Regions from separate parts of the Exiguobacterium sp. ZWU0009 genome, predicted to be linked through region 1. Evidence: riboswitches for the same ligand, from Rfam matches in the RefSeq annotation. Region 1 holds a riboswitch; each other region holds the start of a gene.
What was found. Region 1 has a riboswitch for S-adenosylmethionine ahead of metK (methionine adenosyltransferase). Riboswitches for the same ligand answer to the same signal wherever they lie in the genome.
Positions count from the first base shown of each region.

Region 2: linked by a shared signal. The riboswitch ahead of L985_RS16335 (LLM class flavin-dependent oxidoreductase) and the one ahead of metK (methionine adenosyltransferase) in region 1 are both predicted to bind S-adenosylmethionine.
Region 3: linked by a shared signal. The riboswitch ahead of L985_RS15640 (Na+/H+ antiporter NhaC family protein) and the one ahead of metK (methionine adenosyltransferase) in region 1 are both predicted to bind S-adenosylmethionine.

Region 1 is NZ_CP018057.1:2,443,596-2,453,990, reverse strand. Features, by position in the region: gene L985_RS12800 (ribonucleotide-diphosphate reductase subunit beta) at 1-962, shown strand, start outside; gene yugI (S1 domain-containing post-transcriptional regulator GSP13) at 1,387-1,779, shown strand; gene L985_RS12790 (iron-containing alcohol dehydrogenase) at 1,916-3,082, shown strand; gene L985_RS12785 (glucose-6-phosphate isomerase) at 3,196-4,545, shown strand; gene ytkD (RNA deprotection pyrophosphohydrolase) at 4,718-5,191, shown strand; gene L985_RS12775 (alpha/beta hydrolase family protein) at 5,163-5,918, shown strand; gene L985_RS12770 (EAL and HDOD domain-containing protein) at 6,092-7,348, shown strand; gene pckA (phosphoenolpyruvate carboxykinase (ATP)) at 7,473-9,041, opposite strand; SAM riboswitch class I at 9,276-9,402, shown strand; gene metK (methionine adenosyltransferase) at 9,531-10,395, shown strand, end outside.
Region 2 is NZ_CP018057.1:3,158,957-3,169,351, forward strand. Features, by position in the region: gene L985_RS16320 (NUDIX domain-containing protein) at 1-5, shown strand, start outside; gene L985_RS16325 (SRPBCC family protein) at 228-695, opposite strand; gene L985_RS16330 (ATP-grasp domain-containing protein) at 772-1,719, opposite strand; gene L985_RS16335 (LLM class flavin-dependent oxidoreductase) at 1,716-2,774, opposite strand; SAM riboswitch class I at 2,850-2,952, opposite strand; gene L985_RS16340 (DUF975 family protein) at 3,066-3,704, opposite strand; gene L985_RS16345 (DUF2325 domain-containing protein) at 3,768-5,033, opposite strand; gene L985_RS16350 (DUF817 domain-containing protein) at 5,121-5,906, opposite strand; gene L985_RS16355 (YczE/YyaS/YitT family protein) at 6,010-6,723, shown strand; gene L985_RS16360 (MarR family winged helix-turn-helix transcriptional regulator) at 6,878-7,333, shown strand; gene L985_RS16365 (nitroreductase family protein) at 7,335-7,970, shown strand; gene L985_RS16370 (nitroreductase family protein) at 8,021-8,656, shown strand; gene L985_RS16375 (NAD(P)/FAD-dependent oxidoreductase) at 8,733-10,049, shown strand; gene L985_RS16380 (DEAD/DEAH box helicase) at 10,071-10,395, opposite strand, start outside.
Region 3 is NZ_CP018057.1:3,009,884-3,020,278, reverse strand. Features, by position in the region: gene L985_RS15650 (aldo/keto reductase) at 1-492, opposite strand, end outside; gene L985_RS15645 (hypothetical protein) at 650-853, shown strand; gene L985_RS15640 (Na+/H+ antiporter NhaC family protein) at 897-2,207, opposite strand; SAM riboswitch class I at 2,289-2,393, opposite strand; gene L985_RS15635 (metal ABC transporter solute-binding protein, Zn/Mn family) at 2,463-3,476, opposite strand; gene L985_RS15630 (alpha/beta hydrolase) at 3,647-4,636, shown strand; gene L985_RS15625 (histidine phosphatase family protein) at 4,654-5,244, shown strand; gene L985_RS15620 (YwpF family protein) at 5,241-5,732, opposite strand; gene L985_RS15615 (hypothetical protein) at 5,875-6,201, shown strand; gene L985_RS15610 (nicotinate phosphoribosyltransferase) at 6,248-7,699, opposite strand; gene L985_RS15605 (cysteine hydrolase family protein) at 7,717-8,250, opposite strand; gene L985_RS15600 (4a-hydroxytetrahydrobiopterin dehydratase) at 8,414-8,689, shown strand; gene L985_RS15595 (hypothetical protein) at 8,679-9,179, shown strand; gene L985_RS15590 (hypothetical protein) at 9,199-9,462, shown strand; gene L985_RS15585 (rhomboid family intramembrane serine protease) at 9,513-10,253, opposite strand; gene acpS (holo-ACP synthase) at 10,322-10,395, shown strand, end outside.

The DNA of each region.
Region 1 (10,395 bases):
CCATCGTCAACTGGAACGACATTGCGTATCCACAGTTTTATTCGATCTACAAACAATTGTTATCGAACTTCTGGATTCCAGATGAGATTTCGATGTCAAAAGACATGCAACAATGGAATCAATTGAGCGAACGGGAACAGGATGCCTTCAAACGAATCATCGGGCTACTCTCGATCCTTGACTCGGTTCAGACACGTTATATCTTGGAATCGGCAATGTTCACATCGGATTCATCTGTTCATGCGATTCTCGCCATCATCGCTCAACAGGAAGTCGTTCATAATCAGTCGTACAGCTACGTCTTATCCAGCTTAGTTCCATTGGCTGAACAAAACCGGATTTTCGATATCGCGAAAGACGATGACATGGTCATGAAGCGTAATGCATTCATTCTTGATTTATACGAAGATTTCCAAAATGACCGGACTCCAGAAAACTTCGCGAAATCGCTTGTTGCTTCGATCGTTCTTGAAGGAATCAACTTCTATTCAGGCTTTGCCTTCTTCTATAACTTAGCGCGTCACCAAAAAATGGTCGGAACATCGACGATGATCAGCTATATTCAACGGGATGAATTACAACACTCGTACTTCATCAGCCAATTGTTACGTGCTGTCTTGTCAGAGCATCCGGAAATTGATGCCGATGGCTCATTCACACAATTCGTCTATGATACGTTCAAGCGTGCCGTTGATCTTGAAATCGAGTGGAGCGAATACGTCTTACGTGATCTAGACGGACTTGACGTCAGTGAGATGCGTGATTACGTTAAATATCTCGCGAACAAACGCCTTCGCGTCATCGGTTTGTCGGATCTCTATGAAGGGCACGACGAAGACGTCATGCCATGGATTCGTGCGTATTCAGATGATTCGATGAACGCGACGAAATCGGACTTCTTCGAACAAAAATCACGTTCGTATGCGAAAGTAACGGATGCGAATGGATTCGACGATCTATAAGTAATAAATAGATAATTGATGATTGCTTCTACTCTATATTTCCTTTACGCTAGGACAGGTGAGGTTCTGCTCGACTCCTGCGGAAAAACAAGTCATCATGACCCTGGAAGATGCGACGCATCTGAAGCGGCATGAGGGCTTATCCGCGGAAAACGAGCAGACCGAGACTGTCCGTTTTTATTAGAGCGTTGTGAAAGTCGCTCACATCACTTTTCGGTATCTGTTTTTTAGGTCAATTGAGTAAAAGAACAAAAAAAGGGCCGAACTCGGAAAGTTCGGCAGAATCAGGGGGAATACTTGAAGTCTTGCTACTAAAATGTTCCCTCGTGAAATAAAAAATAAACAAATTCCAAAAATATTTTTTACGATACAAGAAAAGTGTGTTATTATAAGTTGATGAATTTAGTTAGGGAGTGTATACATTATGGCAAACTTTGAAAAAGACCAAGTCGTTACTGGTAAAGTAACTGGTATTCAAAACTTCGGTGCTTTCGTAGCACTTGACGAGCAAACACAAGGTCTCGTCCACATCTCAGAAATCTCACACGATTACGTAAAAGACATCAACGATTACGTAAAAGTTGGCGATGAAGTAACTGTTAAAGTTCTCGACATCGACGAAGCTAACAAAAAAATGAAGCTTTCGATCAAAGCAACTCAGGAAGCTCCAAAACGTGAAGCACGCGCGAAAGGTCCACGCAAAAACGCTGGACGTCGCGATGCAGGTCCTGCTTTCAAACAAGAAGAAGCACCTGGATTCAACGTTCTTAAAGGTAAATTGGAAGAATGGATTGAAAAATCAAACTTCCAAAAATAAGCCACATGAGAGAATCGACATCGGTCGGTTCTCTTTTTTTATGCGGTTTTTACATAGAATAAGCATTAAATTAGATGCGAAAGGGGAATGTGTGGATAATGTAAGGTGTTCATTACTTATTGAGGAGGCAACACAGATGGAAAACTTTGAATATCGCAATCCAACAAGACTTATTTTTGGTGACGGTCAAGTCAGCCAACTGAAACCACAACTCGAAGCACTCGGTGCAAAGAAAGTCATGCTCGTCTTTGGTGGCGGTAGTATCAAACGTAACGGCGTTTATGATGATGTTACACGTGAACTCAACGCGGCAGGAATCGAGTACGTCGAATGCGACGGTGTCGAACCGAACCCGCGTATCGAGACAGCAGAGCGCGGTATCAAAATCGCACGGGAAGCAGGCGTTGACGCATTGCTTGCACTCGGTGGCGGTTCTGTCATCGACTGCACGAAATTGATTGCTGCTGGTATTCCTTATGAAGGCGAAGCGTGGGATCTCGTCATCGGTAAAGCAACACCAGAAACAGTCATCCCATTCGGAACAGTCTTGACGCTTGCAGCAACAGGTTCTGAGATGAACTCAGGATCGGTCATCACGAACTGGAAGACACAAGAGAAATACGGTTGGGGCAGCCCGCTTACGTTCCCGACTTTCTCAATTCTTGATCCGAAGTACACAGTCAGTGTGCCAAAAGATCAAACGATCTACGGTATCGTCGATATGATGAGCCACTGCCTCGAGCAATACTTCCACCCTGCGCATGCACCGGTCCAAGAACGGATGACAGAAGGTGTCATGAAAGCAGTCGTCGAAGCAGCACCAAAACTCGTCAACGATCTCGAGAACGTTGAACTTCGTGGCACGATTCTCTTCGCTGGTACGATGGCACTTAACGGTGTTCTTCAAATGGGAGCACGCGGCGACTGGGCATCACACAACATCGAGCACGCTGTCTCAGCTGTTCACGATATCCCGCACGCAGGTGGACTCGCAATCCTCTTCCCGAACTGGATGCGCCACGTGCTTGACGAATCAAATGCACATCGCTTCGTGACACTCGGTGAGAACGTCTTTAACGTTGATACGGAAGGTAAATCAGAGATGGAAGCAGCACACGCGACAATTGACGCGATCAGCGCTTTCTGGACATCACTCGGTGCACCAAACCGACTTGCTGATTACGACATCAAAGAAGATACAGTTGATTCAATCGTCAAGTCAGCGATGACACGCGGCGACTTCGGAAACTTCAAATCACTTGGAAACGAAGATGTTCGTCAAATCGTGACAGCTGCCCTATAACAATCTGTAACATTTGCTACTCATTTCACAAAAGACTTGAACGACCTTCCTTCTTGCGTTTTAATGAAAAGGAAGGTCGCATTTCGTTGCGAATGAATAAGGAGGACGATGGCATGTCAACAGTACGTTTTGATTATTCGAAGGCCCTACAATTTGTAGGTCAACATGAAGTAGATCATATGGCGGAGACGGTAAAGACGCTTCACCATGCGATTCATGAAGGAACAGGCGCAGGAAGTGATTTCTTAGGATGGGTAGATCTTCCGACGAACTACGATCAAGCGGAGTTTGCACGCATCCAAGCGTCTGCAGAAAAAATCAAGTCGGATTCTGATGTGTTGTTAGTCGTCGGAATCGGCGGTTCGTATCTCGGTGCGCGTGCTGCAATTGAGATGCTCGGACACTCATTCCATAACTTGTTATCAAAAGAAGATCGCAAAGCACCACAAATCATCTATGCAGGTCATAATATCTCATCGACGTATCTGCACGATTTATTCGAAGTCCTCGAAGGAAAAGATGTATCGGTCAACATCATCTCAAAATCGGGTACAACGACAGAACCAGCAATTTCGTTCCGTCTCTTGAAATCGTTCATGGAAGAAAAATACGGTAAAGCAGAAGCGAAACACCGGATTTATGCAACGACGGATAAAGCACGCGGTGCATTAAAAACACTCGCAGACTCTGAAGGATACGAAACTTTCGTCATTCCGGATGATGTCGGCGGCCGTTTCTCTGTTTTGACACCGGTTGGTCTATTACCAATCGCAGCAGCTGGTATTTCAATCGAAGAGTTGATGCAAGGTGCCCGTGACGCGCAAGAGCGCTATGCGAGCGAAAACCTAGCTGACAACGAAGCGTATCAATACGCGGTCGTCCGAAATGCGCTTTATGCGAAAGGGAAGACGATCGAGCTTCTCGTCAACTACGAACCAGCACTTCATTATGTATCGGAGTGGTGGAAACAATTGTACGGCGAGTCAGAAGGAAAAGACTTCAAAGGGATCTTCCCAGCAGCAGTCGACTTCTCGACGGATCTCCACTCGATGGGACAATATGTCCAAGAAGGTCGTCGTGACCTGTTCGAGACAGTCATCAAAGTCGGTCAAGCGCGTCATGCGTTGACGGTTGAAGAAGATGCTCAGGATCTCGATGGATTGAACTTCCTTGCAGGCAAGTCGATTCAATTCGTCAACGATAAGGCGGCAGAAGGTACGTTGCTTGCGCACACGGATGGACAAGTACCGAACTTGACGGTCGAACTTCCAGAGATGACACCGTATCACCTCGGATTCCTGTTCTACTTCTTCGAAAAAGCTTGTGCGATGAGTGGTTACCTCCTCGGAGTGAACCCATTTGATCAGCCAGGCGTCGAAGCGTACAAGAAAAACATGTTCGCGCTTCTTGGGAAACCAGGATTCGAAGCAGAAAAAGCAGAACTCGAAGCACGTTTGAAGTAATGTGAAACGACAGTCGATCGTTCCCTTGTGGAACATCGGCTGTTTTTTTGCGTTTACCGGATGATAGTAGGAGATCATTTTCCAGATTTACAGGTAATCCTAGCGTTTTCACTTTTAGAATACCCGTGAAACAGGTAAAGTGAAGTTAGAAGAAGAAATGAGGTGCACGTACGTGATTACATTCTTGGATTATTATCAAAATCAAGTGGAATTAAGTTTTGATGACCATCCGTTCTCGGATCGTCCCTTGCACGTGTGGGTCATTGCCGTGTACGAAGGAAAATGGTTGCTGACCCATCATAAGCAGCGTGGGTACGAATTTCCCGGCGGAAAGGTTGAACCAGGTGAGACAGCAGAAGAAGCCGCACGTCGTGAAGTGATGGAAGAGACGGGTGGGAAAATCGATTCTCTCTCATATGTCGGACAGTATCGTGTTGCCGGAAAAGGTGATACGATCATCAAAAACATCTATTTCGCGCAAATCGGATCATTGTCGTCTCATCTTGCCGTGGATGAAACAGATGGTGCTTTTCTATTCGAGGAACTCCCTGATCGTCTCGATACGAATCGACAATACAGCTTCATGATGAAGGACCGTGTCCTTCCGGAGACGCTCCGTGTACTTAGCGAACGCCGATTGGTTTGAACTTCCGCGTCAAGGTCCGTTTCGTACGTTTCGGATGTTCTATACCACAGGGGATGGGGAACGGGTCGGTGCCTATATCGTACTCCCGCAAGTCGCAAATGGTCAGGGAATTCTCTATTTGCGTGGTGGAACGCGTTCGATCGGAATGGTCCGACCGACACGACTGCTCGCGTTCGCACAGGCTGGCTTTTTTGTCATGGCACCTTTCTATCGGGGGAATTTAGGCGGTACGGGAAAAGAAGACTTCGGTCATCACGATATCGAAGACGCCTGCAGTGCCTTTGACTGGTTGCAGCAACGTGTCTCGCATGTTCACGCATTCGGATTTTCACGTGGTGGGCAGATGGCATTGCTCCTTGCGCATCATCGTCCAGTTGCCCGAACGGTGTCGTGGGCAGGGGTGACCGAGTTGAAATGGACCTATGAAGAGCAGAAGACGATGCAAAAGATGCTTCGTCGCTACACGGGAGGTACACCCGACACGGTTCCTGATGCATACGCGGTTCGCTCTCCGCTTCATGTCGCACCTCAAGGTGAAGTGTTATTGATTCACGGTGCGTATGATGAAAACGTTCGTTTACGCCACGCGACGGCTTATGCTGCGCGTCATTCCGAAAAGACGATGCTTCAGACTTACGCCTACGCGCATCAATTTCCGATTCACGAAAAGTTACGTGTGACGTGGAATGTATTGAATTGGTTTGAGACTGGTATCTATAATCGATGATGTAACCGGTACGACGAATGTCGTATCGGTTTTTTGTCATCTAAAGAATTGAACTTACATACATAATGGGAAAAAAAGAATATTGATTCGTTGTAAAAAACAATAAACTTCCTAAAAAATAAATTTTGATATAATTAGAACCATATGAGTAATGTAGAGGGGGATGGAGGACGATGGATATCTTATTAGCACGTCAACCCATCGTTGACCGAATCGGAGCAGTTGATGCATTTGAGTTGCTGTATCGTTCCGTCAAACAAATGAATGTATTCGACGGTGACTTAGCGACAATGGATGTATTAACGAATACACTTGTTCATATGGGTGTGGAGCATGTCGCTGAAGGTAAAAAACTTTTCGTCAACTTTACGGCGGATCTCTTAAAAAGTGATCTGATTCACTATTTAGATCCAAGTCGGTTCGTTATCGAAATTTTAGAAACTGTCGACATCGATACAGAGATGTTATCTGTGTTGCACAGTTGGAAAGAAGCAGGTTTTACGCTAGCACTCGATGATTTTGAAACGGATTTACTTCGTCAACATGGAACAGAATTATTTGCACTAATTGATTTAATTAAAATCGACATCGAAGCGATTCCCACTCGTGAGCAAAGTGCAATCTTGCATATTGTCCGGCGTAATTATCCCCATATTAAGATGCTTGCCGAACGAGTCGAGACACACGAGGATCATACACGTTGTCTTGCCATGGGATATGACTGGTTTCAAGGCTATTTTTACGCTAAGCCAATGTTGATGAAGGGAAAAGCTGTCCCTCCTCAATTGCCGGTATTGCTGAAGATGCTAAAATGGCTCGATACGGACGAAAAATACGATGAAGTCATTGATGAGATTGAAGCAAATCCGTATATCAGCATTCAAGTACTGCAACTGATCAATTCTCCGGGCATGGGATTACGAAATACGGTCAGCTCTGTTCGTCAAGCCATCTCATTGCTAGGCTTCTCGCAACTCAAAAGCTGGATTTCGTTAATTGTCTTACGCGAGATGAAGCTTGCTAGTCCTTACGAATGGTCAAATGAGTTACTCCGGTCTTCCTTACATTGTGCAAAACTTTGCGAGTTGTTTGCGAAAGAGACGCGTACGTTAAAGCCGGAGAGTGCTTATATGATCGGTCTGTTATCACATATTGATGCGTTATTGTCTGTGGATATCGACGACATCATCGACCAACTGCCAATTGAAGATTCTCTAAAGGTCGTTCTACAAGGAAAAGATCATCCGTTTCGGGATTGTTTAGTGCTTGCAATCAGTGCAGATCGCGGTGATTTTGATCAGTTCGAACTGCTCAGTCAACGTTTAGGTGTCTCGCTTACTCGTTCCTATGCGCTACTAGCAGAAAGTCAGGAGTGGCTCAACCAAAAAGAAACACATCTTCAAGAAAAAACGGATTCTGTTTTAGACTAAAAGTGAAGTGCATGTTTTTCTTGATTGAGAAAAACGTGCACTTCTTTTTTTGTTAATCATGAATTAATTTCTTAAGAGATTTACCGATTTCTAAGCTTAAAAAAAGAGCCCGAGGGCTCTTTTTTTATAGACGTGGACCAGCTGACTTGATTGCATCTGTCGCACTTTCGAAGCGAAGGAAATTGTGTTGGAATTTCTCAGCAAGCGAACGCGCTTGTGTGTCGTATTCGTCCGGATTCGACCAGACGCGTACCGGATTGAGTAACTCGCTTGGAACACCTGGAACTTCAAGTGGCATATGAAGTCCGAAAATCGGATGTTCTTCTGTTGGAATCGTTGCAAGTGTACCGTTGACGGCAGCATTGACCATCGTCCGGGTGTAGGATAGCTTCATGCGGCTACCCGTACCGTAAGCACCACCCGTCCAGCCGGTGTTGACGAGATAAACGGTGACACCATGACGATCAATCAATTCGCCGAGCATCGTCGCATACTTTTCAGGCATGAGTGGAAGGAATGGTGAACCGAAGCACGTTGAGAACGTTGCTTCCGGCTCCGTTACACCACGCTCTGTTCCAGCGAGTTTTGATGTATAACCTGATAGGAAGTGATACATCGCTTGTTCTTTCGTCAACTTGCTGATCGGAGGCAAGACACCGTACGCATCAGCCGTCAAGAAGACGATCGTCTTCGGGTGACCAGCGCGTGATGGAACAGCGATGTTATCAATTGCTGTAATCGGATAAGCAGCACGCGTATTTTCCGTCAACGATGTGTCATCGTAATCAGGGTGACGTGTTTCATCAAGAACGACGTTTTCAAGAACCGTTCCGAAGCGGATTGCGTCAAAAATCTGTGGTTCTTTTTCACGTGACAGGTTAACCGTCTTCGCATAACATCCTCCTTCGATGTTGAAGACACCATCGTGTGACCAACCATGTTCGTCGTCACCAATCAATTGGCGGCTATCATCAGCGGAAAGGGTGGTCTTACCAGTCCCAGATAGACCGAAGAACAAGGCAACGTCACCTTCGTGTCCGACGTTTGCCGAACAGTGCATTGAAAGAACGTTTTCTTGTGGCAAGAGGTAGTTCATGACGGAAAAGATTGATTTTTTGATTTCGCCCGCATACTCCGTTCCACCAATCAAGACGATTCGGTGTTCGAACGACATGGCGATGAACGTCTCAGAGTTCGTTCCGTCAACGGTAGGATCTGCCTTGAAATGTGGTGCGTAGACGACCGTGAACGGTTCAAAGGCAGCCACTTCAGGATATTCGCGTAAAAAGAGTTGTTTGGCAAAGAGATTATGCCAAGCGTATTGTGTGAGCACACGGACCGGAAGGGTGAAGTGCGTATCTGCACCTGCTGCAGCTTCTGTGTAGTAGAGATGATCGGCTTCGTTCATGTAACGAAGAACCTTCTGCAACAATTGTTCAAATTTGTCTCCATCCATTGGTTGGTTAACGTGACCCCAATCAATGTGAGACTCGCAGGAAGAATCACGGACGATGAACTTATCTTTTGGTGAACGACCTGTAAATTTCCCCGTTTCTACAGATAATGCGCCGTTCTCAGCAAGGACACCTTCTTCGTTTCGAATCGCATGTTCGACAAGTTCAGCAACAGATAGTTGTTTGAACACATGCTCTTTCTTGAGTAGTTCTTCGATATTCAGGACCGTCATCGGCATCCTGACCCCACCTTTCCCCTACGTTGGTTTTGGCTCATCGTATTTAGTATGACACATTTATTATATATGACATACTAAAGAGAGAGCAATCATTTTCTGGTGCTGATTTCTATTTATCTGGAAACGCTTTCAGCATTAACAGTTTAACATCTCTTTCAAAAAGTTTCGACTAGAATTTGAAACCTTGCTTGACAGAGTAGTTACAACTTTATATCATGTAATTCGTAACGGATACTCTTATTCTGAGCAGGTGGAGGGAACAAGGCCCGAAGAAACCCGGCAACCGTCCTACATTAATTCACATATTAATGAGGGAAAAGGTGCTCTCCTGAAGCGAAGTAAACACTTCGAACGATAAGAGGGTAAAGGAAGAACGCACAACCTTTCCCTGACCATTTTTTGGACTTGGAAAGGTTTTTTTCATTTTACCGTCCCACTCAACTAGGGGAAATGAGTACACCGTCAAATTCTTTTTTGGGAGGGTCATACATGACAAACCTTAATCGCCGACTTTTCACGTCGGAGTCAGTCACTGAAGGTCATCCAGATAAAATCTGTGACCAAATTTCGGATTCAATTCTTGATGCAATCCTCGCAGCGGATCCAAACGCACGTGTTGCGGCAGAAACTTCTGTCACGACAGGTCTTGTTCTCGTTGCAGGTGAGATCACGACATCCACTTACGTCGACATTCCAAAAGTCGTTCGTGAGACAATTCGTGAAATTGGTTACACACGCGCGAAATACGGTTTCGACGCGGACACGTGCGCTGTATTGACATCAATCGATGAGCAATCAGCAGACATCGCTCTTGGTGTCGACCAAGCGCTTGAAGCACGTGAAGGTAGCATGTCTGATGCAGAAATCGATGCTATCGGTGCAGGAGACCAAGGTCTCATGTTCGGTTACGCAACGAAAGAAACACCAGAACTCATGCCACTTCCAATCTCGCTTTCACACCGTCTCGCACGCCGTTTGGCAGAAGTGCGTAAAAACGGTCAACTCGACTACCTTCGTCCGGACGGAAAAACACAAGTCACGGTCGAATACAACGAGAACAACGAGCCGGTTCGTGTCGATACAATCGTCATCTCGACACAACACGCAGAAGAAGTCACGCTTGAGCAAATCCAAGCTGACTTGAAAGAACACGTCATCACACCGGTCATCCCGGCTGAATACATCGACGCAGCAACGAAATTCTTCATCAACCCAACTGGTCGTTTCGTTATCGGCGGACCACAAGGAGATGCTGGATTGACTGGTCGTAAGATCATCGTTGATACGTATGGTGGATACGCACGCCACGGCGGTGGAGCATTCTCAGGTAAAGATCCAACGAAAGTCGACCGTT
Region 2 (10,395 bases), 720 kb from region 1:
CGTAACGATATAATCATTTGATGAAACGAAAGTTTAATCACAATACTTATATTTAAAATTAGCAGTCGGTAACTGATCTTTTAGTTGATCCAAAAGTACGTGAACAGTCGATGAAAGATGGAATCGGTATGCGTATTGGTCATCTATCCGGCTTAACGAGCGGTCAAAAATCATATACGAATCGATAAGATGCTAAAACGGATTCCCAGGCACGGGAATCCGTTTTTTCATGCGTTGTTCTTCTTTTGTTTCGCCGCTTCTTCTTCGACACGTTGCAACAGCCCATGAACGATTTTCTCATTCTCTCGCTCGCCTCCAAGCGACAACAGACTCTTTCCAACAAAATTGGCTCCTTCGTTCTTCCCTGTATAAATCAACAGACATCGATCAGGTCCGAGTGGTTTGAGTGTAAATGTCATCTCGATCTTGAATATTTTAGCCAACGTAAATCCGATCGTATTTTGTTTGAAGTCGGGTTCGTTCGTATAAGCCAAATCGGTCACGATATAGGTTTCAAGTCGGTTACCCTGCATGTACGTTTGACGATACGTCGAACCGACCACACCCGGTTTTCGTTCGATTACCTCGTGCTGGACGACGTTTGGAATCAAACGCTGCAATCGCGTGTGATCAAACAAGTGCCATGCTTCCTCAATCGGAATATCGAGCTGTCGTTCTTCTCTCCACGTAATCATAGATCCGCCCCCTTTTCTATAGAAATACCCTGTCATCCGGTCTTGTAACGTCCGGTGACAGGGCGGGAGCAGATTCTTATTTTACTGTGCTTGTTTCAAGGGCTGCACCGAGGAACTTGGCCAGTTCGAGCATACCGTAGCGTCCTGCAGCTGCCTCAGCATCCGAATTATAGTTCGTATTCGTATTGACGTCATACGTATAGATCGTACCTGACGCATCCTTGATGAACTCGATGCCTGCGACCGCAATCTGGTTCGCTTGGAGGAAGGCTTCATACTTTTGGATGATCGGATCATCGAAGCTTTCAACAATTTGGAACTTCATCGGCGTTTGCGGTGCTTCTTCACCAACTGGGCAAAACAGGTCGTCAATCACACACGCATCCGCTGGGCAAAGTTCGAATCCTTCCGACGTATCGACTTGGACCGCGTAGACGAATTTTCCACCCACGAACTCACAGCGCGTGATATACGGTTCTGGTGCTTGGATGTACTCTTGAATCAACGTGATGCCATCGACTGGTTCGTCAAATGTCGGACCATCGAGGTAGGCTTCAAGTGCTTCAATTGAGTGGAATAACTGGACGCCGAGACCTTTCCCGGCACGGTTGTGTTTCGTGATGAATGACGAAACGCCGATCTCTTTTGCCGCTTGCACGATTTGATCACGTCCGACTGCAGCCGTCGTCTTTGGTACACGGATGCCTGCTTTACGTAGTGCTGTATACTGATTGACTTTGCTGACTTCAAGGCGGAGCGCACGCGTTCCGTTGAAGACGGTCCGGTCGTGTTCTTCTAACCAAGCAAGGACCCCTTCCGTCAACTCCGGCGCGTAACGGTGCCCGCGTGTATGCGAAGAGGCACTCATCCGGCTGTAAAAGACGCCTTCTGGCGGTAGTTCATCGAGTGGAACGATTCCTTCATTTAGATGCCACTCTTCATACGGTAACTCAAGTTCTTCGAGACGTTTGATGAGATGGTCCGTCCATTCTTGGTTTTCGTGGAGAATATGAATTTTTGTCATGATTGTTGACCTACCTTTCGTTTCGCTTCGACCAGTGGCATTACGTCACGAGCAAAGCGTTCCATTTCTTCGAGTTGTGGTGAGAATTGTAACAAGAGTAACGTGACACCGACGGCTTCGAACGCTAGAATGCGTTCCGCAATTTGTTCTGGTGTTCCGATCAAGTTCGGTCTTAGACCACGGTTCGAGACGGAATAATCGTTTCGCTCGACCTGTTGCTCCAGTTGCGATTTACTGATGAAATCCTGATAACCGGCATAACCGGCGCTGTCTTCCTTGACGTCCGTAATGCGTTGCCACTCAAGAAGCGCTTCTTCTTCCGTATCCCGACAAATGATGTAGGCAGCAAGACCGAAACTCTCGAGCGGTGCGTGTCCCGTCGATTCCCGGCGTACTTTCATATCGTTGATTTTATGGGCTACTTCTTCGACCGTGCCCCCGTGCATGACATAAGCGTCACAGTGTTCGACGATTGTCCGCTTTCCAGCTTCACTCTCTCCACCAGCGTAGAGCTTGATGCCTGGACGCTGGACGGGCTTCGGATGAAGTTCCGCCTGCTCGATCGTGTAGTGATTACCGGAGAAGCTATACGGTGACGCATCTGCCCATAATCCTTTCATGACCGTGACGAATTCTTCCGTCCGAGCATAGCGTTCATCGTGTGCTGTGAAGATACCGTTGTATTGTTTGGCTTCCTCTGCCCACCACGCCGAAACGACGTTGAGCGTAAAGCGTCCACCACTCAACTGATCGATGTTTGCCGCCATCTTCGCCGTCGTCGCTGGATTATGGAACCCAGGACGAACCGCTGTCATGATTTCTAAGCGTTCTGTCGTTGCAGCAATCGCAGCTGCCGTCGTCCATGCCTCAAGACTCGGTTCCTTGATGCCTTTGATGTCGTTCAAGTTCAATTCCGCGATCAACGTCGTCGAGAAGCCGATCCGTTCTGCTGTTTGTGCGACTTGTTTTGCATAATCGAATGTCGGTGGCATCTGTTCATCCTCGACGTTACGTAACCATCCCCCAAAAATCGGTAACCAAAAACCATACTCCACTCCATCGTCCCCCTTATCATAAAAAAAACGCTCTTTTCGAAGTTCGAAAAGAGCGACGGTATCTTGTCCTGTCCGCTCTTATCTTCAGAAGGTATCCCTTCCTGGAAGTAGCACCTTCCGCCACAGCGGGGTTGCTGAAGTGTCTTCGGGCCAGTCCCTCGACTTCTCTAGATAAGATGTGTTGCATTCATCGTACAAAATTCACTGAACTAAAGCAACCATTAAACCGTCTTTTCCAATCGGAATTATTTCGAGCATAAAAAAATCCCGACGTAGTGTCGGGATCCGGTATTAATATGGTGCGACGAAATCTGATGTCTGCTCTGGTGCTTGTTCACCACGAACACGATCATAGAACTTGGCTAGTGTGACGCTGAAGTATGGTCCGACCCACAGGATAGCAAGACCAAGAGTAACGATCACGAGTAATGCCCAACCAATGAATGATAGGAAGAGTAAGAATGCTTCCATCTTATGACCGTCCATGAGTTGACGCGAGCGTGTGATTGCCTCGAGGATACCAATCGACGGTTCATCCCGAAGGATGTAGAACGTCAACAAGTAAGAGAACGATTTGATGATCCCTGGAATGATCAAGAGCAACGTCCAAAGTGCGATGAAAATGAATTGAACGATTGCGAGCCCGACCACTTTCAGGAACATCCCGTATGGCTCAAATAGACCTGTCACTTTCGCTTCTTCTCCACGAGCAATCGACATGGCAATCCATGTCCAACCGACTCCTAATGGAATCAGTAAAATCGATACTAACATTACGACGAGATCCATGCTATTTGACGGCTCATCGATATCCGATCCAAATAAGTTAGGAACACCCTGAATGATACTAAACAGCAGGAATGCTAGGACTGCAAATCCCCAACGACCGCTGAGCGACTCCTTCGCTGCTTTTTTTAATTGAGATGACATGAGTAAGGTCCTCCTTGAAAAATAAGTTCTCACCTTACTTTACGGTCGAATTCTTCTAATGTTTCACTCTTTTTTCAATAATTTCCCGTCTCGTTGCTGGTTGAGCCAAGCACGCTCAAGTTGTCGTTCACACGCTGTATATAGCGATCGTCGACCGTCGAGGCGTTCCATCGCGAACGGAATACCATGTTTTTTCGCCTGTGCAATGACATGTGCACTCGCCGCATGAGAGACACGGCTCGTCACGACGACGATGGCATCCGTCTTTTTGGAGAGACAAGCAATCTTTTTCGCAGACTGTGCGTCTCCTGCGAGATGAATCAATTCGATTCCTGTTGGCGCAAAGAACTCACGATAAACAGCCGTTTGTTGTTCGTTTCCAACGATGACGAGGCGCATACCTGTGAAGCGCGTGAAATCAAGCGGTGTCTTATCGACGAAATCCATCAATTGTCCAGGTACAGCTGTCGTCACGATTGGTTCGATCTTTCGCTCTTTTTGAACACGAATGCGCTGCTGCACTTTTTTAGCCTTCGGAACCGTTTGTCGTTTCATTTTTCGTGCATACCGATTTGACTTTTTCGTTGTCACAGGCGTCTTCACTACCGGTTGCTTGACCTCAGATGGACGGTTTGATGATGTGTTGACGATCGGCTCTTCATACGTGAACGGATGTTTCCAAGCAATCGTTAGTGTATCTTTCCGTCCGCGCCACATGGCGAGATCGACGAGTTGTCCTGCTTCTAGTCGGAAATAGCGCATGTCTTCTACTGGTACGACATAATAAAACGGTCTGTCCGACTCATCTTGCAGTGGACCATTCACCGTTTCCTCAATGATTCCATGTGCCTTGACGATGGCTTGTTCAAACACGACACGTTCCGGATTTTCTCTCATTCGCTCCGTCGAGACGACGGCTTCAACACGGCACATCGTTTTTTGATCATCCTGATGATCGACACGGATCCGAACTTCCATGCCGTGCTCGAGATTCCAATCGCGGACGTCTCGTTCTGAAATATGACTGCCGGACCACTCTAGTAAAGTACCGCCTTTTAATCCCCGCTGAAACGTATAGGCATAACGTTGCTTGCGTACTGGCTCGATCGGTACTTGTGGTGGCATTACGACGGTCTGCTTCTCTCGTTTCACTTCGTCGATGACTAGTGTTTCTTGAACATCGCGCGGTGCATAATACGCTGACATCTTGACCCATTCGTCGATTCCGTTCACTTCGTCGAGCCAGAGTTGCCAATCTTCATACCGCTCCACGACTGCTAATTTCATCTGTACCAATTCAGTTGCTCGTTCCAACACCTGTTGCATCATCCGTAACCACTTCCTTTGCGTTTTTTTCACTATAGCAACGAAAAAACGTGGAAGTAGTTCAAAAAAATAACCGGGTTGTTTTTTTATTTAGGTACGTTGCTGAATTTCCACAGCCGGATCCTGACGCTTATATTTTGCAACGATGACAATTAAAACCGTGATGATCACAAGCAGGAACCAAGAAGACAATTTTCCAAGATCAACGACTGCCCAGCCTCCTTCTTGATGCGGATAGACCCAGCCTTTAAAGAACGTCACGATATTCTCTGCAATCCAAATGAAAAAGGCGATCAGTAAAAAGGACAGGACGAGCGGCATCCGGTAGATCGTCTGCTCGATCGTAAAATGAACCCAAGACTTATAGAAGACAAGGACGACGAGGACCATCAATAGCCAGCGTGCATCGAAGATCCAGTGGTGGGTGAAGAAGTTGAGATAGACGAGACTGCCGACGCTAATCGCAAGCCACGGGGGAGGAAATGCTATGAATCGTAATTGAAATCGCCGAAACGCCTGGCAGACATAGCTCGCGACGCTTGCATACATGAATCCTGCATATAAGGGAACACCAGCCACTTTCGTCAAAGCGTCTTCCGGATAACTCCAAGACCCGACGTTCACCTTGAACAGTTCAAGTGCTAGACCGATGACGTGAAACAATAAGATCAGTTTGAATTCTTCCATCGTTTCATAACGCGTGACGAGTAAGACGATTTGGATGAGAATACACCAGAGCAACAGGAGATCGTATCGAGCAACCGGTTCAGTAGGAAGATAACGTGAAAGAGCAAGCGCTGCGAAAATCATCACGGGAAAGACGCAACAGACGGCTTCTATATATGTAAAACGAATCAGGTGCCGGATCGCTTTCATTCTATCCCTCCTTTTTCTTCAGTATACGTTTCTCTTTTGACCTTCCCCTCCTTCTTAAGATGGAAAAAACGGAAAATTTCGTCTTTCTTCTTCCACTTTCCTCATGATACAGTTAACGAATCAATTATTTTTAAGAAATGAGGTGCCAGACATGACGCGTCATCGCGCTTCCTGGTTGTTACGCGCTACGTTAAAGTGGGGACTCTTCCTACTCGGTTTATTTTTACTCGCTCTTGGCTCATCGATGATGATCACGGCTGAACTCGGTGTCTCGACGTGGGACGTGTTGCATCTCGGTCTTCAAAAGAAGACACCACTATCCGTCGGAACGATCATCTTGCTTGTTGGTCTCTTACTCGTGTTCGTTAAATACGCGTTAGACCGTGTCACACCGCAAATCGGAACGCTCGTCAACGCGATTTTCGTCGGTGTCTTCATGAATCTTGTTCTTGGTTCTCATCTCTTACCGTCTTTTGAATCGATCTGGTTGAATACACTCTGGCTGATTTTCGGCATCTTTATCATTGGAATGGGCGCTGGTCTGTATGTCGCTGTCGGATACGGGGCCGGTCCACGCGATGGGTTGACATTGACACTTGCAGAGCGCTTTGGAACGTCGATTCGTCTGATGCGGACGATCATGGAAGTTACGGCATGCGGCATTGGCTGGTTGCTTGGGGGACCTGTTTTCTTCGGTACGATCCTCTCGATTTTCTTAATCGGACCGTTCCTGCAATTTTGGTTGTTCTATTTCCGCCGGATCATTGCAGCGATTGATGCAAAAGGACTTTCAGCGTCTGAACGCCATATTAGTTAAGTCGCCTGACTCGATATCATTCTGCGTGAATGATATCTTTTTTTATGTCAGAAGCAGATAAGTTGCGTCACCAAAATAAACACGTTATATTCGTTTACATATCAATCTTTGATACGTCAAAGGTTTCTTCGAACGAAGGGAAGGATGTGATGGATTGAGTATTTCCTGCAACGAAAAAGGACGTTTGATCTATGCACTCGTCTCCGTCAATAAGACGATTGCTCAAAAATTCGATCTCTGTACGGATGGTTTCAGTCAGACGCGAATGGATCTACTTGCTCAACTACAAGTCGATCAAACGATCAGTCAAAAAGAATTGCAAAAACGCGTCAATGTCGATCACGCGGCGGTGACCCGTCACCTCAAACACCTAGAATCGACCGGGATGATTGCTCGTGAGCGTTCAGCCGCTGACAATCGGGTGATTCTTGTTTCCTTAACGGAACAAGGGGCGACGCGCATCGCACGATTACGCGAACAAAAAGATGAGTTCCTCGAGAACTTACTCGAAGGATTCTCCGCTGAAGAACAACGGACGTTAGCTGAGATGATTCAACGCATCGAAGCGAACGCCGACACATTACCTAAATTAAAAGAGGAGTCGATTTAATATGGCAACGCAAACTCAAACAGACTTCATGGAAATCGTCAAAGGACGCCGTTCGATTCGTAACTACGATACAGACGTGAAGATCTCAAAAGAAGAAATGACACAAATCCTTGAAGAAGCAACACTCGCACCTTCTTCCGTCAACATGCAACCATGGCGTTTCCTCGTCATCGATAGCGAAGAAGGTAAAGCAACACTTGCACCACTCGCGAAATTCAACCAAGTTCAAGTCGAGACATCTTCTGCTGTCATCGCCGTCTTCGGCGACATGAACGCTGTTGATCAACTCGAGAACATCTACGATACAGCTGTTGCAAAAGGACTCATGCCACAAGAAGTACGCGATCGCCAAGTACCAGCGATCCAAGGGATGTACAGCAGTGTATCGGCGAACGATTTGAAAGACAGCATCTTGATCGACTCGGGTCTCGTCTCGATGCAATTGATGCTAGTCGCTCGTGCACACGGTTATGATACAAACCCAATCGGTGGTTACGAGAAAGATCAAATCGCGGAAGCATTCGGTCTTGAAAAAGAACGCTATGTACCGGTCATGTTGCTATCGATCGGTAAAGCAGTCGACGCTGGATATCCATCGGTTCGCCTACCAATCAACGATATCGCAGACTGGAAATAAGTTTTTTACACTATAAAAAAGAGAAAACACACAAGGGAGATTGAATAATTATGACTACTCAAACAACAACGGACTTCATGGAAATCGTCAAAGGACGCCGCTCGATTCGCAACTACGACACAAACGTAAAAATTTCAAAAGAAGAAATGACACAAATCCTTGAAGAAGCAACACTTGCTCCATCTTCAGTTAACATGCAACCATGGCGTTTCCTCGTCATCGATAGCGAAGAAGGTAAAGCGAAACTCGCACCACTCGCGAAATTCAACCAAGTTCAAGTCGAGACATCTTCTGCTGTCATCGCCGTCTTCGGTGACATGAACGCGGTCGACAGCATCGAGACAATCTACGACATGGCTGTTGAAAAAGGGCTTATGCCACAAGAAGTACGTGATCGCCAAGTACCAGCTATCAAAGGTTTCTACCGTCCAGAAGACGTTGAAACATTACGTGATAGCATCTTGATCGACTCAGGTCTCGTTTCGATGCAATTGATGCTCGTTGCTCGTGCACACGGTTACGATACAAACCCAATTGGTGGTTACGAGAAAGACCAAATCGCAGAAGCATTCGGTCTTGAAAAAGAGCGTTATCTCCCAGTCATGTTGCTTTCAATCGGTAAAGCAGTGGACGCAGGATACCCATCGGTTCGTCTACCAATCGCTGACATCGCAGAGTGGAAATAAGCGATATCACCTAGTCCGGATTCCTTTCATAGGAATCCGGCTTTTTTGTATACTCAAAGAAAAGGAGCTGTCAGTGATGTATGATGTGACGATTATCGGAGCCGGTGTGGCAGGAATTTTCCTCGCCCATCAGCTTGTTGAAGATGGGCAACGCGTCTTATTGATTGACGCCGGAAAACCAATCCGTGAACGAACGACAGAAGATGCGTATCTTGGATTCGCAGGGCTTGGCAAATCAGAAGGAAAGTTCAATTATGCGACGGGATTCGGCGGCGAACTCGTCTCAAAAATCGGTGAAGAGACAACACGACGACTGTTCCAAGAAGTCGATGATCTCTTATGTACATATGGTGGAGGTACAGTCGAGACATACTCGACGCATTCCCCTACTGTAGCGTCTCGTGCCCGTCGCGCCGGTCTGCACACGGTCGAGACGACCGTCCGTCATTTAGGCACGGCACGAACCGCTGCCGTCTTCACAGCGTTTGAAGACGCCTTATTACCACGTCTCGATGTCCGGTTCGAAACGACGATCGAGCAAATTACGAAATCGGAGCCGTTTGCGATCAAAACAGCGGACGAGATTTTCGTCAGTCAACGAATCGTGTTCGCGACGGGTCGTTCTGGTGCGGACTTTACGTTGCACCAATTAGCGACGCTTGGTGTCACCCCACAGCGGACTCGACTTGATCTCGGGGTGCGGATTGAGACGGATGAAGTACTATTTCGGACATTGTTACAGGAGACGTTCGAGACGAAGCTCGGTTACGACTCGCCTTACGGTCAAGCCGTCACCTATTGCATGAATCCGCGCGGACGGATCATCCGCAAATATCAAGAAGGACTCGTCATGCCGGATGGTCAAAATGTCCACGAGTCGGCAGACGGTTCGACAAATCTGAACTTTACACTATTTCTCCCGCGTTATTTTTCGACACTAGCGAAAGCGAATGCGTATGCCACGTGCATTATCGGAGGAATCAATCAAGGACAGGATCGCATTCTCGTTCAACGACTCGGTGATTTTCGAAAATCGCAAGCGACGACAACGGATCAATTGCTTCATAACGGAATCATCCCTTCGCTAGTTGCTTCCCCTGGAGATTTACACGTGGAAGTGCCTGCGGAAGACCTGCTCGTCTTAGACGGTTTTTTGGAGCGTCTTGAGCGACTCCTTGAGACGGAACTTCCGGAAGATACGTTACTTTACGGATTAGATGGTAAGTTTTACGCACCTATGCTTGAGACGTCAGAAACGTTTGAGACGACATGTCCCCGTGTCTATGCAATCGGAGATTGTTCCGGTGCAACGCACTCGCTTGCCCAAGCAGCCGCAAGCGGAATTCATCTCGGACATGCCTTGACACAAAACAGCCGGTCCCTCTTCGCCTAAGCGGAGAACGACCGGCTTGTCTTATTTCTTGAATGCTTCGTACACTTTCAATTGTTTCCCTTTGACCTTCGTCGTCTTCATCGCCCGGAGGACAAGCGGACCTTTCCCGTTGAGGATATCGACATACGTCAACGTATCCTGAATCGAGATGATGCCGATGTCGTCTGCTGTGACGCCTTCAATCTTCGCGATCGTTCCAACGAAGTCGACGGCACGGAGTTTTTTCTTTTTCCCGCCGTTAAAGAACAATTTCATGATGTCCGCATCAAGCTGCTCCGTTTTCGAAGAACGCGTATCTTCCGTCGCCATCTTCTCTTCGAACGCATCCGCTGTCCGCATCAAGTCC
Region 3 (10,395 bases), 570 kb from region 1:
TAATTGTGGATGCAACTCGACTTGGTTGATCATTGGTGCCATCAAGCCCTCTTCTGCCAATGTATCGAGGTGATGTTCTTTGAAGTTCGAGACACCGATCGCTTTGATCTTGCCTGCTTCATACAGTTCAACCATTGCTTTCCACGCTTCGATATAGCCTTCGACCGGCCAGTGGATGAGATAAAGGTCAAGATAATCTGTTTCGAGACGTTCGAGCGATTCTGCGAATGCTTCCTTCGTCCGACCGGCACGAATATCATCGTTCCAGACTTTTGACGTTAAGAAGAGATCCTCACGTTTCACGCCGCTTTCCTTGATTCCTTTTGCGACACCGCGCTCGTTTTTATAGACAGCAGCCGTATCGATATGACGATAGCCGACACGTAGTGCTTCAGCGACAGCAGCTGGTGCTTCTGTTTCTTCGTCTACTTGCCAGACACCGAATCCGATTTGGGGAATCGTAATACCGTTTGAAAGTTTTGCGTATTGCATGTGTTACTCCTCCTCATAAAACGTAGTTTAGATTTGCTCGTTTAGTTTAGCATGAACGAACGAAGACGTCCGTTTCCATGCTCATGGAGGAATAAAATACGGTAAAATAGAAAAGAACCATGAGATTTAATCGTGTGGTAAAAGAGGGGGAGAAAAGATGGCTCAAAAGAATAAAAAGTTATCCAAATGTACTTGGCTTAGTATTGGCGCCTTGTTAGTAACGCAGGCAGTGGGTCTATTTCTTAGTGCGCGAAAATCAGGACGTAATCCATGGGTTTGGGGAGGCGCTGGACTTGTTCAATTCCCGCTTCCGGCAATTGCTTACTTCATCTTAGAACGACAAGCGAAGCAGAAAAAATAATAAAACAGGTCCAATCGTCGACGCGATTGGACCTGTTTTATGGTTACGAAGAAATTTTTTCTTGCTTCGTCGCTGTCTTCTTCATGCGTGGCAAGCCGAAGAAAATGGCGATTGATCCACAGACGAAGAGGAGGAATGGATAGAACAGATACGGAATCAGTTCAGGAGAAGCCGTTTTCGTCAATTCTGCTGCAATCAATAGTTGTGCTCCATACGGAATGATGCCTTGAATCCCACAAGAGAAGATATCAAGAATACTCGCTGATTTCTTGCGATCGACTTCATACGTATCGGCGATTTCAGCTGCCAGTGGTCCAGCGACGAGAATCGAGATCGTATTGTTTGCTGTCGCAAGATTCGTTGCACTGACGAGTGCCGCCATACTGAATTCGGCACCGCGACGCTGTGAAATCTTGCGTGTCAGCGTCTCTTTCAAGTAAGCAATTCCACCGTTGAACGTGATCAAGCTGACGAGACCACCCATGAGGAGCGTCAAAATGGAGATTTCCGCCATGCCCATCATTCCTTCAGACATCGAGAGAACGAAGCCACTCAAGCCGAAGCTACCATCAATCATACCGATGATGCCGGTGAGTAACGTACCACCGATGAGGACAAGGATGACATTGACGCCAAATAGTGCAAGGACGATGACAGCGAGATATGGAATCAACTTATAGAATTCAAAGGCTTTTGCTTCGACGACGTCACCAGAACCAGACACGAATGCGAGCAGGATGACCGTCAAAATAGCAGCCGGTAGAACGATCATGAAGTTCGTTCGGAATTTATCACGCATGTTCGTTTTTTGTGTCCGGACGGCAGCAATCGTCGTATCCGAGATGAACGACAAGTTATCGCCGAACATCGATCCACCAACGACAGCAGCCGCTGCGATCGCAACGTTGATGCCTGTCGCTTCATGAATACCGAAGGCGATCGGCGCGAGTGCAGCAATTGTTCCAGTCGATGTTCCCATTGCCATCGAGATGAAGGCAGCGATGATGAACAGACCACTCATCAGGAGTGACGGAGGAAGGAACGTCAAAGCAGCATTGACGGTTGCATCGATGGCACCGATTGCTTCTGCCGTTCCAGAGAACGTACCGGCTAATAAGAAGATGAAGACCATGATCATGATATCGGGATTTCCGGCACCCGTTGCGATTCGTTCAACCGTTTGATTAATGGATCCTTTCGTAGTGATTGCAGCAAAGATCAAAGCGATCAATGCGGCGATAAGGATCGGGAATTTGTAAAAGTCGTCATAGAAGATCCCGGCTCCGATGAAGAGGACCAGGAATACGACGAGGGGAAGCAGTGCCCATTTGTTAAGCGTGATCGTTTCATTCATTGTTGACACCTCGTTTCTCAAAGATACAAAAAAAGACCCCTTCGCAAGAAAGAAGGAGGTCTTTATGAAATAAAGACGCTCTTCTTATCTCTCAAGCTTTCGCTTGCTGGATTTGGCACAGTACGAATCAAATCGTCCGCTGCCGAAACATCATTGGGCCAGTCCCTCCGTTTCTCGCGATAAAAAGAAGTCATTCAATTGTTGTAAAACACGTTTCTTACCGTACCGCATTGAGTAACGCGTGTCAACTGTACTTTACTGAAGTGCTTGTTTCAATGTTTGGACGTTTTCTTCCATCAACTTGAAGTATGAGCTATTTTGTTGCGCTTTCGTGACCGACTCTAGATTATGGATCGTCACGGATTCAGCTCCGATTTCTTTTTGGATGACACGTGCAACCTTCGGTGAGACCGTCTCTTCGAACGCGACGTATTTCAAATCATGCATCCGTGCTTCTTTTACTAAAGCGGCCAGTTGCTTTTGTGACGGTTCATCTGACGGCGAGATACCCGCAATCGGTAGTTGCGTGAAACCATATCGTTCTGCGAGGTAACCGTATGCGGCATGTGTGACGAGAAGTTCTTTTTTCGATCCGTCAGCGACCGCTTGTTTGAATTGTTCGTCCAATGCATCAGCTTGCTGATCGAACGCTTTTAAGTTTTTCTCGAATGTTGCTTTGTATTTTGGTACTTCTTTTGATAAGGCAGTTGTAATCGAGCGTGCCATTGCTTTTGCGTTGACAGGATCGAGCCAGACGTGTGGATCGTATTTTCCGTGGTCATGACCTTCTTCTTCATGCGCATGTTCATCCGTTGCATGATCATCATGCTTTTCTTCTTCGTGAGCGTGTTCGTCTTCACTATGCCCTTCTTCTTCATGTGCATGGAGTGTAGCATCCGATTCCAGTAAGTTGACGTCCTTACTCGTCTCGACGAAGCGGACATCCGTGCCTTTTAGGCTCTCCTGGATTTTTTTCGAATACGGCTCGAGTGTCGTACCTGTCAAAAGGAACAAGTCTCCCTTAGCAATCTCAGTGAGTTGTTTTGACGTTGGTTCGTAAGAGTGAGGATCGGCTCCAGGTGGGACGATCATCTTGACGTCGACTTGATCACCACCGATTTCGCGGGCAATAGCAGCCGTCGCGAACGTCGATGTATAGACTTCTGTCTGGGTTTTATCTGAAGTCGATGAATCGGTATTCGAACCGCAAGCGGCGAGGATACTTGCACTTGCGAAGGCGACCGTTAAAGCAGGAATGATTTTTTTCATTATATGATACCTCCATTATTAAAACGTAACTATTCCGATTTGGACTTTCTCACTATAGCGGAACGCTGGTGAAGCGTCAAGTAGGAATACCGAGACGTTCGACATCTTTTAAAACGGGGTAGAAGGATAATAAAGTGAAGAAACTGGCACGTCTTTTTGGAGGTGATCAAGTGAAACGTGAAACTGCATGGCTAATGGGGGGAGCTGCATTATTGACGACGGCAGCAGCGGGAGCGAGTATCTGGAATAATTATGGTGCACTGCTTCGATGGACCGAACCCGCCTTGCCACTCACAGAAAAACAACTTGCACCGCGGACGCTCACCTACAAACAGGTGGGAGACCGCATCTTACAGCTCGATCTCTATTATCCACCGGGAGAAGGACCGTTTCCAGTTGCCATCTATGCACATGGCGGTGCATTCGTTCGTGGAGAGCGCGATGATATGTTCTGCTTTAGTCCAATCGTTGATCGACTACTTGAACTCGGAGTTGCCGTCTGTAGTATTGAGTATCGTTTGTTCGAAGAGGGCAGTTATTTTCCGGATAACCTCGAAGATGTACGGGATGCGTTATGTTTTTTGAATAAGGAAGCAGAGGATCTTCGCATTCTAAGAGGACGGATGATGGTATGGGGAGACTCAGCCGGAGCCGCACTCATGCTGACGACGGCACTTGCCCCATCTGCTTTCGTTGGTGAGCGTGATGAACGCCACATGCCATTGATCAGTGGTGTGATCGCTTTATATCCACCGACGAACTTTTTGTTGTTTAATTTCATTCAGACTTGGATTGCCCACATTAAGTTCTACAAGGGTGGACGAGAAGAATGGCGCAAGCTAATGACGCATGTCTCACCCGTCACACATTTATCGTCGGATGCCCCGCCAATCATGCTTTTGCACGGTAAAAAAGATCCAATCGTCCCGTTTTCTCAAGCCTTGCATTTCGTTGAAAAGGGAGCAGATGTCGGAGCCGATGTTCGTTTGTTTTCCTTTCCGAATGGTACCCACTCACTTGCCAGTTTTGCTCAGACGGAAAATCCGTTAAAGATCGAGCGATTGCTTGAACGCATTGAACGTTTCACCTGTCAGGTGCTATTGTTGCCACCGCGACAACTTGCGAATGGAAAACATGATACAATCAGTCATATTTCTTAAATGAGGGAGACAGAGACATGACTGAAATTTGTTTAGTGCGGCATGGTCAGACGGATTGGAACTTAAACGAGCGGATTCAAGGGAGAGAAGATATTCCGTTGAATGCAACAGGAAGAAGACAAGCGGAACTCAGCGCCGCTTATCTAGCGAATGAAAAATGGGATATCTTATTAGCAAGTCCGTTGTCCCGTGCTGTTGAGACAGCGGAAATCATCGGGCGTGCTGTTGGTTTGACGATTACGGCGACAGACGAGCGACTTGTCGAACGCGAATTCGGTGCCGCCTCTGGTGAACCGGTCGCAGCGATTTACGAGGCCGTTCAAGCGAACGATACGACACTTGTGCCAGGTCTCGAAACGGAACAAGACATCCAGGATCGCGTGTTCGAGGCGCTACAGGAAGTGACACGCATGCATGCGGGCAAACGGATCTTGATCGTCTGTCACTCGCATACGATTAAGGCAGCTTTATCATCGATTGATGCGACGTTCAGTTACCGGACACCTTTGAAAAATGCGTGTGCGAATTATGTCCAATATACGGATCACTATACGATTGATCGAATCAACGTAGCGGATCACATCACGGACGAGGTCGAAAAACCTTAAGAGACTGGCGCTTTCGGGTGTTCTGCTAGATACTGCTTGAACGTTTCCTTTGCAATGCTCGTAATATGCGCGCCGCGCTTCGAACGACGATCCTTATATTCTTGGACGAGTTCTTCGCCAGCGAATCCATCTTCGACGACTTCGCGTAGGATTGATTCAGATAAATCATTCTTCATCATGACCATCTTACCCGTGAAGACATACGAGACGTGTTCGCTTAAGGCAGTCCGTTCAAGGGGCGTGACGATCATCGCGGCAGGATCATTATCAGGTCGTGAGATCGTGATTTCAATCAAAGCACGTAAATGTTTTGTGAACAATTCATCGACGATCGGCTGATCCATCGGAGGAACGACGATTTCTGCAACCCACTGTGCCGTCTGTTCGGTACTGACCGTCAATCCGTCCTGAATGGCGACGGGAATCGTCGTATCACGTCCTGATTCGTCCATTAAAATGCGTAACGTGCATAACTTAAAGGTTTTCATGAAAAAATGCCCTCCCTTGATCGATTACGATTTTCCTACAGTATACCGTGAGGAATGGGGGACGGGAAACTTTTCCTGACGAAATTCGTATGAACTATGTTTAAATAAGACTAGATACTACTAAACAGGAGGATCGTTCATTATGCCGCAAGTACTCATTGGAATATTAGGAATCCTGGGTATCGTTCTACTTGCCCACCATATCATCATGTATTGGCATGCTGAACCGACAGACCGCCCGACGCTTGCATATCGCATTGCGCTCCTGATTGCCTGTTTGCTACTCATTAGTGGAAGTGATCATTTAATCAGTATTTTCTACGCGGATTCCTTAGCTGAATTCGGTCAACGCATCACGTATATCGTCTTCATCGGAGGTGCACTCGGCTTCGCGTGGTACTTTCGTAAGAAGATGGAACAAGCGCCAACAGAAATGACACCTGTCGGAAACGAAGCAGGATTAACATGAGAAAAAGCGCCGTTCTTCCTGAGGAGGAACGGCGCTTTTTGGTGTCTTATTTTAAACCACTCGCCAGTCGGGTATCCCGAATCATGTCGAGTTTGAGCTTCCAGAGACAATCGCTGAATGTGACAGCATAAATCTCTGGCAAACGCAGCCGTTTGTACTCTTCCCAGAGACGACCGATCTGTGTTTCGTGGAAGTGGCGACTTTCTTCAATCGTTGGGACCGTATAGACCAGTTCTCCATCTTTGAAAATTGGTTCAAGTAACCGCTCGACCTTGAACTGTTCGATGCGATTTCGGAACGATGGGTCCCGGACGTCGATGAGGTCGACAGCTTCAAGTGTCGACGGATCTTCGTCCATCAACGTCACGTAGTCCCCTTTGAACTTATCCGTCACCGGATCGATGATGCGATAGACTTCCTTGATGTGAGGCGTCGTCGTCTTGGCTTTTGACGAGGATACTTTAATGACGGGTGCGAGCTCGCCATCTACTTCACGCGCGACTAGTTTATAGACCATCCCAAGAGCCGGTTGTTCGTAGGCCGTGATGCCACGTGTTCCGACGAGGAACGTATTGGCTTGGGCACCTTGGATGCGCAAGTCTTGGATAACGTATTCATCGAGGTCACCCGATAAAACGATATCGACTTCCGGGAATCCGGCTTCGTCAAGCATGTTGCGGGCACGTTTTGACAAGTAGGATAAGTCACCGGAATCGATTCGGATGCCGCGTAGTTTATGTCCTTTAGCTTGGAGTTCTTTCGCAACCGTGATCGCATTCGGAAGACCACTCTTGAGCGTATCGTACGTATCGACGAGTAATGTCGCCTGATCCGGATAATGAGAAGCGAATGTCCGAAATGCCGTCAATTCGTCATCGTGGAATTGAATGTCGGCGTGCTCCATCGTTCCACCACACGGGATACCGAAGTCGCGTCCTGCTGAAGCAAGGCTTGTGACGTCAAAACCAGCCAGGTATGAAGCACGCGTTCCGAAGTAAGCGGCATCGATTCCTTGCGCGCGACGAGCACCAGCTTCGAGGAACTTCGCACGGGGAGCCGATTGACGAATACGTGCGTATTTCGTCGCGATGAGCGATTCGTGGTTCGCAATGTTCAGAATCGCAGTCTGTAAGAGTTTTGCTTCAAAGATTCGTGCTTCGATCCGAATCAGTGGTTCGTTCGGGAAGACGATTTCGCCTTCTTTGACACTTGAGATTGAGCCATTGAACTTGAACTGACGCAGTTCATCCTTGAACTCATCCGGGAAGCCGATCATCTCTTGCAAGTACGTGATATCTTCTTCCGTGAAACGGAGTGTTTGAATATACTCGATGATATTTTCGAGACCCGCAAAGACGACATAGCCTCCTGCGAACGGATTCGAACGGTAGTAAACATCAAAAACGGCGCGTTCATTATGACGTCCTTCTTTCCAATAGATATACATCCACCGTGGTAAGTACAGATCGGTATGGAGTGCAAGATTACGTTGTAACATGACGGACAGATCCCTTCTTATTCGCCGACGACTTCTGCGCCGATCGATTGTTTAAAGTGTGTAAGCGCCCAGTCGTGACCCGTCGCGTTAAAGCTTGCGACCGCATCAGCATGGACGACGATACGATACCCGAGATTGTAGGCATCGACAGCTGTATGAAGGACACAAATGTCCGTACAGACACCGACGAGGTGGACTTCGCGGATACCGCGTTCACGCAAGCGTAAATCGAGGTCCGTCCCGGCAAACGCACTATAACGCGTCTTGTCGATGACGTGATCGGCGACCCGGGCCATGTCTGCGACTTTTCCAAACAAATCGCGTCCGTGTGTTCCGCGGATATTGTGTGGCGGGAAGAGGACGGTTTCCGGGTGGAACGTATCGCCTTCTTCGTGAATATCGTTGGCGATGACGACGTAATCTTCCGTTGAAAACTCCTCCATCAACGTAGCAATTCGATCTTCAATCGCTTGTCCTGGTTTTCCACAAGTCAGCTTTCCTTCGTCAGCAACGAAATCGATCGTGTAATCAATGACAATCAGAGCGCGCATATGCGTAAGCCCCTTTCCGATTTTGAATTAGTGTTCTCTTTCACATTGTACTCTATCTCACACAGAAGGCAAAAGGAAGAAATCGGATACAAACAGGTATAGAGAAGTAAAAGAATGGGGTATAAGGTATAGGACGAAAATGATAGTAGAGGAGGAGAAAGGGATGGCTAGGTTGAATGAGTATGAAGTGGAAGAGCGTCTTGAGCGGTTGCAGGATTGGAGTGTCGTGGATGATGAAATCGTCCGGACCTATACACTTGCATCGTTTCCTGCAGCACTGGATTTCGTACAGGAAGTCGGGAGTATCGCTGAAAACTTGAATCATCATCCACGGATCGTGATCGACTATAAAAACGTTACACTTGCGGCGACGACTCATGATGAAAACGGATTGACGGAAAAAGACTTTCAACTTGCGGAGGCCTGTGATGCCATCTAAACTTTCGATTACATTCGGTAGCGGTTCGTTTGTTGAACAAATTCGTTCCCGTGATGCGCATATTCGTGTCGCTAGCGGAAGCGGTGATGCCATCCTCTGGATGGAGACGGACTCGAAATCACCTTTTCAAAGTGGCAATACCTACACGTTGCTCGAATCACGTGGCAATTTTTCGGATAAAGGCAGTCTCTTCTACTGGTCGATTCCGGCAGATCAAAATAGCGGGGATCTATTCGTACATCAAGTGATGTCGAATCCGAAAGTTGTCGGAGCAGAATATGGCGGCTTCCAGGCCTTTCGGATTGGACGTGTCGAGAAGGGAACGGATCTTGCCTTATTGATCCAGTTCCATGAGACAGGGGACGGGGCTCGTTATGCAAAATCAGTTGAACGTCTCACGGTAGACCAGTATGCTGAAGAGGCAGGGAAGTCGTTCGCGCCTTCTCCCGTCATGAAACGGTATCAAATCGTACCACCAACAAATGAGTGAGATGCAGGGGGACTAACAGATGAAGAAGAACTATTTTGTCGTAGCAACACTTGGTGGCGCACTCGTCGGCGCTACTTTATCACTACTGCATAAAGATACGCGTCAAGCGCAGTTCGCAGCAGTGAAACGGACATTCAGCGGTGCAGGAACACAATTGTCTGCTGTCAAACAAGATCCAAAAGGACGTTTTGAAGAATTAAAAGCACTCTATACGGACAATCAGGAAACGATCCATAACCTGATTGATGATGTGAAGGACTTGGCAGAAGTTCTTCGCAAATAAGCTAAAAAAGGGACTCGCGCTAAAAGCGTGAGTCCCTTTTTTATGCCGGTTTACAAGTAGCGGAAGAATAATCCGAGTACAGCAAACGCGATGATGATGTAGAAGAATACACGGCCGAGTTGACCAGAACCGCTGACGAAGACAGGACCACCGCTCGTACGACGACCGGTTTGGAACGGACGTGTGAATGGAACGGCACGATTACCGAAGACGAATCCGAAGAGGAATCCGAGGACGAAACCGTACAAGTGACCAAAAACAGCGACGTTCGATCCAAGCAACGTAAAGACTGCCGTGACCGCAGTGAAAATATACACAAGACGTGTATCGTCTGCCATGATGACCGTCCGCTTGAAGCGACTCAAGTAGACATAAAAACCAAGCAAACCAAGAATGGCACCAGATGCTCCAGCTTGCCCATAAAACGGTTCATTGATTTTCGTGAAGTACGTCAAGATGTTCGCAAGCGTACCAACGAGCAAATAAAAGGCAGCAAATCGACCATGACCGATCATCCGCTCAAGCGGTGGAGCGAAGATGACGAGAGCAAACGTATTGAACGCAATGTGCCAAAAATCGTAATGCAAGAACGTTGCTGTGACGACACGCCACCATTCACCTTGTTCGATTAAGAGATTGATGGATGCCCCTGCATTTAGAGGAGAGAATGTCAGATTAAGGAGTGGGCCCAACTGTTCGATGACAAACAGGGCGACTTGGATTAAAATGAACAACGAAACGACCGGATAAGAACGTGTGAACGTTTGTAGGTTTTCCGTTCGACTAAACATGACAACACCTCGCTTCATCTTCATTCTATATGAAGATGGCGAAGAATAGTACTGTGGAGGCGCCTTGGATGATTTATGGAATTGGAATCGATTTAGTGGAACTGGATCGAATCGAGCAAACGCTTGAGCGCCAGCCACGTTT